3 regions of the Shewanella algidipiscicola genome follow, and region 3 is predicted to be linked to each of the others. Evidence: predicted binding sites of a transcription regulator. Region 3 holds the regulator's gene; each other region holds the start of a gene.
What was found. The regulator ArgR, encoded in region 3, controls arginine synthesis, uptake and breakdown. The targets are predictions, from matches to a motif close to ANTGAATANNTATTCANT.
Positions count from the first base shown of each region.

Region 1: argC (N-acetyl-gamma-glutamyl-phosphate reductase) is a predicted target of ArgR. The motif match lies at 1,296-1,313, and genes of this name have one in related genera.
Region 2: argA (amino-acid N-acetyltransferase) is a predicted target of ArgR. The motif match lies at 1,063-1,080, and genes of this name have one in related genera.

Region 1 is NZ_OXJV01000022.1:5,717-7,994, reverse strand. Features, by position in the region: gene argB (acetylglutamate kinase) at 1-55, opposite strand, end outside; gene argC (N-acetyl-gamma-glutamyl-phosphate reductase) at 78-1,061, opposite strand; gene ppc (phosphoenolpyruvate carboxylase) at 1,582-2,278, shown strand, end outside.
Region 2 is NZ_OXJV01000016.1:38,489-40,766, reverse strand. Features, by position in the region: gene radC (RadC family protein) at 1-195, shown strand, start outside; gene rpmB (50S ribosomal protein L28) at 319-555, shown strand; gene rpmG (50S ribosomal protein L33) at 562-735, shown strand; gene argA (amino-acid N-acetyltransferase) at 1,146-2,278, shown strand, end outside.
Region 3 is NZ_OXJV01000001.1:429,400-431,677, forward strand. Features, by position in the region: gene DN599_RS01880 (Dyp-type peroxidase) at 1-827, shown strand, start outside; gene argR (transcriptional regulator ArgR) at 1,256-1,726, opposite strand; gene mdh (malate dehydrogenase) at 2,105-2,278, shown strand, end outside.

The DNA of each region.
Region 1 (2,278 bases), on a different contig from region 3:
ACTGTAATAGCGCGCCACCGACTTTAAGTACTAAAGGTTGCTGTGAAGATATCATGGCTATGCTCTCGTGAATTTGATTATGAATAATTAAAGTGAATCTTTATGCATTGATGAGCTTGGCTAGCAGCCCCTTTCATCAAATTATCGATTGCACTCGCCACTACGAGGTACCCCGTTTGGGCATCGAATTTCCAGCCTAATAAACAGTTGGGCGTCAGCACGACATCATCGATCTTAGGAAATTGATGTTGATATACATGAACCAGTGGGCATTCATTGTAGACGCTATACGCGTTAGCTATGTCGGCTTCAGTCACCCCGGCTTTAAGCTGCACCGTAATCGTGGTTAAAATCCCACGTTTAAAGTTACCGAGATGCGGCGTGAAGATAACTTCTTTACCCAACTGAGTTGCAATTTCTGGTTGGTGCCTATGCCCTAACACGCCATAAGGAGTGAGGCTTACTTCGCAAAAGCTGGTGTGCAGCTGCGCCTTTCTCCCGGCGCCAGTCACTCCGCTGACCGCGTTGATCACCGGCAGGCTTTCACCTAGTAATGCAGCTAATGGCTTTAGGGCTGTCAATGAAGCGGTAGGATAACAGCCTGGTACAGCAATCATTTTACTGTTTGCAATTGCAGCATGATTCCATTCAGCCAACCCATAAACCGCGTTAGCAAGCACCTCTGGATATTCATGTTCAAAACCATACCATTTAGGGTATTGCTGCGCATCGGCAAACCGATAAGCACCACTTAAGTCAAACACCGTTAACCCTTGAGCATAAAAGTAAGCGGCAAGATGCAAACTGACACCATGATCAGTCGCCAACACGACAGCATCGGCCTCTGCAATTATTGTCTGCTTAGCAGCTTCAGAAAGCGGTAATAGCGGTAAGGTGATATGGCAATATACAGGATATAAATCGGCCAGGGCTTTGCCCTTATCGAGACTGTTTTCAGACACATACAGACCTTGTATCTGTAACTCTTTATCGGCCTGAATTAATGCAGTTATCTGTGCACCTGTGTATCCACTGGCGCCAATTATTGCGATGTTTTTCATACTTATAGACTTCTTATTAATTAACCATAAAGGAAAAAGAGGGGGCACTACTTAAGCCCTGGTAGAGATACCAACATGACAAGTTTATCGTCGCAGGAAGTTTGTGTAGCTAACCTTATAATCCGTTTTTAAGTATGAAATCTTCATTTGTCGTCTCAATAATACACTTGTAGATAAAGGCGCTGGCCTTAAGTTGCTTGATAGATTATCACGAGAAATTATTTATGCAACATGCGTGAATATATATTTATAGTGATTTTTTCGAAAATGGGTCATAACTGATGCTTTTTTGGCTAGTTGATACTCAACCCAGCCCTAGGATAGTAGCCGATAACTAGGCTACCGCCATAAAGCCCGCAGCAATCCCAAAACAGGAGTGATAATGCAATAACAATGCAACTTAAGTGTCGCTAAGCAGTGATGTGTAGCACATAAGTTTGTAATATCCAGATATGCTATCTTGACCGCAGCCTAATTGGCTGGGTATTGTGAATGATTAATTTAGAGGTATGGAGCATTTATGGCTGATATGTACGCATCGTTACGATCCAATGTAGGGACTTTAGGCCAGATCTTAGGCGATACCATTCGCACCCACTTGGATGAGCCATTTTTAGATAAAATTGAACAGATTAGGCACTTGGCTAAAAGTTCACGCCAAGGAAATGATGCGGCAAGAGAGCAGATGCTGACGCTATTAGCCGCCCTTCCCGATGATGAGTTAGTGCCATTTGCCAAAGCCTTTAATCAATTTTTAAACCTTGCCAATATTGCCGAGCAGTTTCACACCATCAGTAGAAATTGCGACGAATTAGTCTGCGTGCCCGATCCTGTAGAGCAGTTGCTCGGGCGGATGCTTAATGGACGAGTTGATCAAGACAAAATGCTCGAGTGCTTACAAACACTCGATATCGATTTGGTACTGACAGCCCATCCAACTGAAATTTCTCGACGCACGCTGATACAAAAATACTCGGCAGTCGTCGACATTCTCGCAGCCTTAGAAAACCCACAGCTCACCGAGCGCGAAAAAAAGCAGAACCACCTTAGATTACGCCAACTGATCGCGCAAATCTGGCATACCAATGAGATCCGCCATGAACGCCCAACACCCGTCGATGAGGCCCGCTGGGGATTGAGCACTATTGAAGCGTCATTGTGGCAGGCCATTCCAGACTTTTTACGTCAACTCAATGAACAAGTTGAAGAGCGCACAG
Region 2 (2,278 bases), on a different contig from region 3:
CTTGAGAAAAAAGCCGCGGCCGTCATTGTTTGCCACAATCATCCTTCGGGGGTTGCGGAACCAAGTCATGCCGATCGGCGAATTACTGAGCGATTGAAATACGCGCTAGCAACTATCGATGTTTCGCTGTTAGACCATATGGTTATAGGCGATCATGAGATAGTGTCGTTCGCAGAGAGGGGATGGATAGATTGAATATCCCTTGATCTTTGATTTTAGATGCTGTATAAAATGCGCCCTCTTTGTGTGCCTCGGGCGACGGCCATATTCGAGGTACATTAATGCTCGAGCGTTAAATTGTTTTTGGAGAAGATTGACATGTCAAGAGTATGCCAAGTTACTGGCAAGAAGCCGATGGTTGGTAACAACCGTTCGCACGCTAAGAACGCGACTCGTCGTCGTTTTTTACCTAACCTACAGAACCACCGTTTCTGGTTAGAAGACGAAAAGCGTTTCGTTCAACTACGTGTATCTACTAAAGGTATGCGTATTATCGATAAGAAAGGTATCGAAGTTGTTGTTAAAGAACTTCGTGCCCGCGGCGAGAAGGTGTAATAAACCATGGCTAAAGCTAAAGGTAACCGTGAGAAGATCAAGCTAGTTTCTAGCGCTAAAACTGGTCATTTCTACACGACTGAGAAAAACAAACGTAACATGCCAGAAAAAATGGAAATCAAGAAATTTGATCCAGTTATTCGTCAGCACGTTATGTATAAAGAAGCGAAAATCAAGTAATTCTTGATAACGTTTTTTGAAAGCCCCTACTTGTAGGGGCTTTTTTTTGCCCTTTTTGCCCTTTTTGCGCGGGGACCTCGTCCAACAGGTAGGACTCGCCACTGTGGTTGAATAGTCTGTTGCGCGCTCTCTGCATACGCAATTCCTCTCCCAGCTGTACTCATCTTCTATGTCATGCCATCGCGTTTATTTAAGCTTCACCTCGCCTTACTGATAGATTAACTCCAGTGCTTATTTTGTTACTGCTTAATTGAGCTGTGCACTCGTGGGTTTGCTAGATGACGGCAGACTGAACTAATTGTACGAAATGAAAACAAATGCTTTTAAAGTGAATTTAAATGCAATATTATCGGGTTGTTATTCTCATGTGGTCAAAGCTGCTCCCATTTCTTGTTATTTAGAGGTCATACGTGCGCACTACTGAACTAGTCGATGGATTTCGTCATTCTGCATCTTATGTCAATGCACATAGGGGCAAAACATTTGTGGTGATGTTGGGTGGAGAAGCATTAGCGCAAAACCAATTTCGCTCCATCATCAATGATATCGCTTTGCTGCATAGCCTTGGGATCAACATAGTGTTGGTGCATGGTGCGCGGCCGCAAATCGATGCCGCCTTAAAGCAACAGCAGTTGATTCCTGAATACTATAACGGCGTGCGTATTACCGATGAAGACTCGTTTAAAGTGATTAAACAGGTGGTCGGTGGGTTGCAGCTCGATATTACCGCGCGGCTGTCGATGAGCTTAAGCAATACCCCGATGCAAGGGGCGCAGATTAACGTGGTCAGCGGTAATTTTGTTATTGCTCAGCCACTAGGTGTCGATAACGGTGTCGATTACTGCCTAAGTGGCAAAGTGAGAAGGATTGATGTTCAGGGTCTAAGGCGTCAATTAGACAACCATGGCATCGTCCTATTAGGCCCTGTGGCGGCATCGGTGACGGGTGAGAGTTTTAACCTCACCGCAGAAGAGGTCGCCACCCAAATTGCCGTGAAGCTCAAAGCCGATAAGATGATTGGTTTTAGCGCCGAAAAAGGCATTTTAGATAGTGATGGCGAAGTGCTGGCGGAGCTGATGCCAACCGATGCACAGCGCATTTTGTCTGAGCAGAGTGAAACCGATGGGTGGTGTGTGGCCACACGGGCCTTTTTGCAGGCGAGTATCGATGCCTGTCGTAACGGAGTGGCCCGTTGCCACTTTGTCAGTTATCTAGATGATGGGGCACTGCTGCAGGAGTTGTTTTCACGCGATGGCATCGGCACGCAAATCGTGACAGAGAGTGCAGAGCGTTTACGTCGTGCCACTATCACCGATATTGGTGGCGTACTGGACTTAATTCGTCCACTGGAGCAAAGTGGTATTTTAGTGCGTCGCTCGCGTGAGCAGCTTGAGATGGAGATAGAGCAGTTTATGCTGATTGAGCGTGACGGCTTAGTGATTGGCTGCGCGGCGCTGTATCCGTTTGAGGAGGATAATGCCGGTGAATTTGCGTGTTTGGTGGTGCATCCCGATTATCGCGATGCCGACAGGGGCAGTGTACT
Region 3 (2,278 bases):
CCAATGTTGCGCAGTACATTTATGAATTATCGGATCAATATGCCGATAGTGCCTTTAATGGTTTTGTCGCGATTGGTGCTAATTACTGGGACAGCTTGTATCCCCTGTCTCGTCCAGCTCAATTGAAACCGTTTCCGGCGATGAATGCCGATAATCGAGATGCTCCTGCACATGAGTATGATCTCTTTATTCATCTGAGATGCGATCGTTATGACATCTTGCACTTGGTTGCTAATGAAGTGTGCCAAATGTTTGAAGGTTTAGTCGAGCTGGTTGATGAAGAGCGCGGTTTTCAGTTTATGGATGCGCGCGATCTCACCGGTTTTGTCGACGGTACTGAAAATCCTAAAGGACGTCATCGCCAAGAGGTCGCCTTAGTTGGCGATGAAGATGCAATCTTCCGTTCCGGTAGTTATGTTCATGTACAAAAATACGCGCACAATTTGAGCAAATGGAATCGACTTCCTCAGAAAAAACAAGAAGATATCATAGGTAGGACTAAAATCGATAATATCGAGTATGCCTCGCAGGATAAGCCTCTTACCAGCCACATTAAGCGGGTTAACCTAAAAGATAGCCAAGGACGTTCGATGGAGATCTTACGGCAGAGTATGCCTTATGGCTCAATGAAAGAGCAGGGGTTGATGTTTATCTCATTGTGCCGTAATTCAGAGCATTTTGAAAAGATGCTCCACAGCATGATCCACGGTGATGGAGCTGGTAATCATGATCACTTAATGCACTTTACTCAAGCGCTGACGGGATCGGCGTTTTTTGCTCCTTCGCTAGATTTTATGCAAAATGCAGCTGCCGAAAGCGACGAGTGAATAGCGGCAACCTATTGTCGTTGCGCCATTGATTAATCACAGTCGGCCAAGTCTTTGGACTCTTTTTTTTCCGCGTGGTCATTACACTGGCGTAAAATCAGTAGCCATCAAAAGCGGGCTGCAATAAAATTCGCCTGAATGGGCTTAACCAAGCCTTTTTGGCAGGCTGGTTAAGCGTCAAAAGCGATAAGATCTTGCATGCTAATTAAATGCCGATAAGTTTCTCTTATCGGCATTTTTATATGATTTTCAGTGACACAGGCTTTGATTGAGCATTAATGGCTAAATTGGAGCCATTTTTTTGGCATAAAAAAGACGCCATTGGCGCCTATTTTTAGTAAATCGTAATTAGTCTTGATCCAGAATTTGTCATTTAACCGCTACAATAGAGACTATCGATTCCTTGACCTAGTGTGCTATAAAACACTTTAATCGGTATAGTTAAATAATGACTTGATCGTGTTGAACGTTTTACCGACCTCTTGAATATTCGACGGGCAGATGAAAATCGTATCATCACCAGCAATGGTGCCCAATATTCCCTCTGGTTTACCTATAGAATCCAGCAGTCTAGCGATTAACTGTGCAGCTCCTGGGCTGGTTCTTACCACAATCATAGATTGATTATGGTCGACATCCAATACGAGGTTTTTCAATGGGCTGCCAGCCGTAGGCACACCTAGCTCTGCAGGGAGGCAGTAAACCATCTCTTGTTTAGCATTGCGTGTACGCACCGCACCAAACTTACTTAGCATGCGCGATACTTTTGATTGGTTAATATTGTTATAACCTTCGGCTTGAAGCGCATTGACGATTTCGCTCTGAGAGCCAAAGCGTTCCTCTTTTAAGATAGCCTTAAAGGTCTTGACGAGTTCTTCTTGGTTTTTATTGGCTTGCATGAATTTGGCATCTTGTATTCGTAAAATTGGCTCATTGTGAATAGCTATGCAAAGCAAGTCAAGTCTTACTCGAAGTGAATGAATAAACATTCATTCACTATTGTGGAAGATCGTGTAAATATCGAAACTACCGCTTACTTAGGTATCCTTTTCATTTGGCATGATTAATGATGAATGTAGCGGTTGTATCTAATCTAAGTGAGTTAAGCCAACCCCTCATCGACTAACCGTTAATACATGCACTTTTTGGGTTATTTATAAAATATCTTGCTACACGACTAAGGGATAATTGAATTATTGATGTGATTGCAGTAATGTTGCGCCATCTGTGAATTTAGATCTATGTCACATAATAACCAAGAATTAACGGAGATAACTATGAAAGTTGCTGTACTTGGTGCCGCTGGTGGTATTGGCCAGGCTCTTGCTCTACTACTTAAAACTCAATTGCCTGCCGGCTCTAAATTATCCCTTTACGATATCGCGCCAGTGACCCCTGGTGTTGCGGTTGACTTAAGCCACATCCCTACAGCGGTTGAAGTCAAAGGGTTC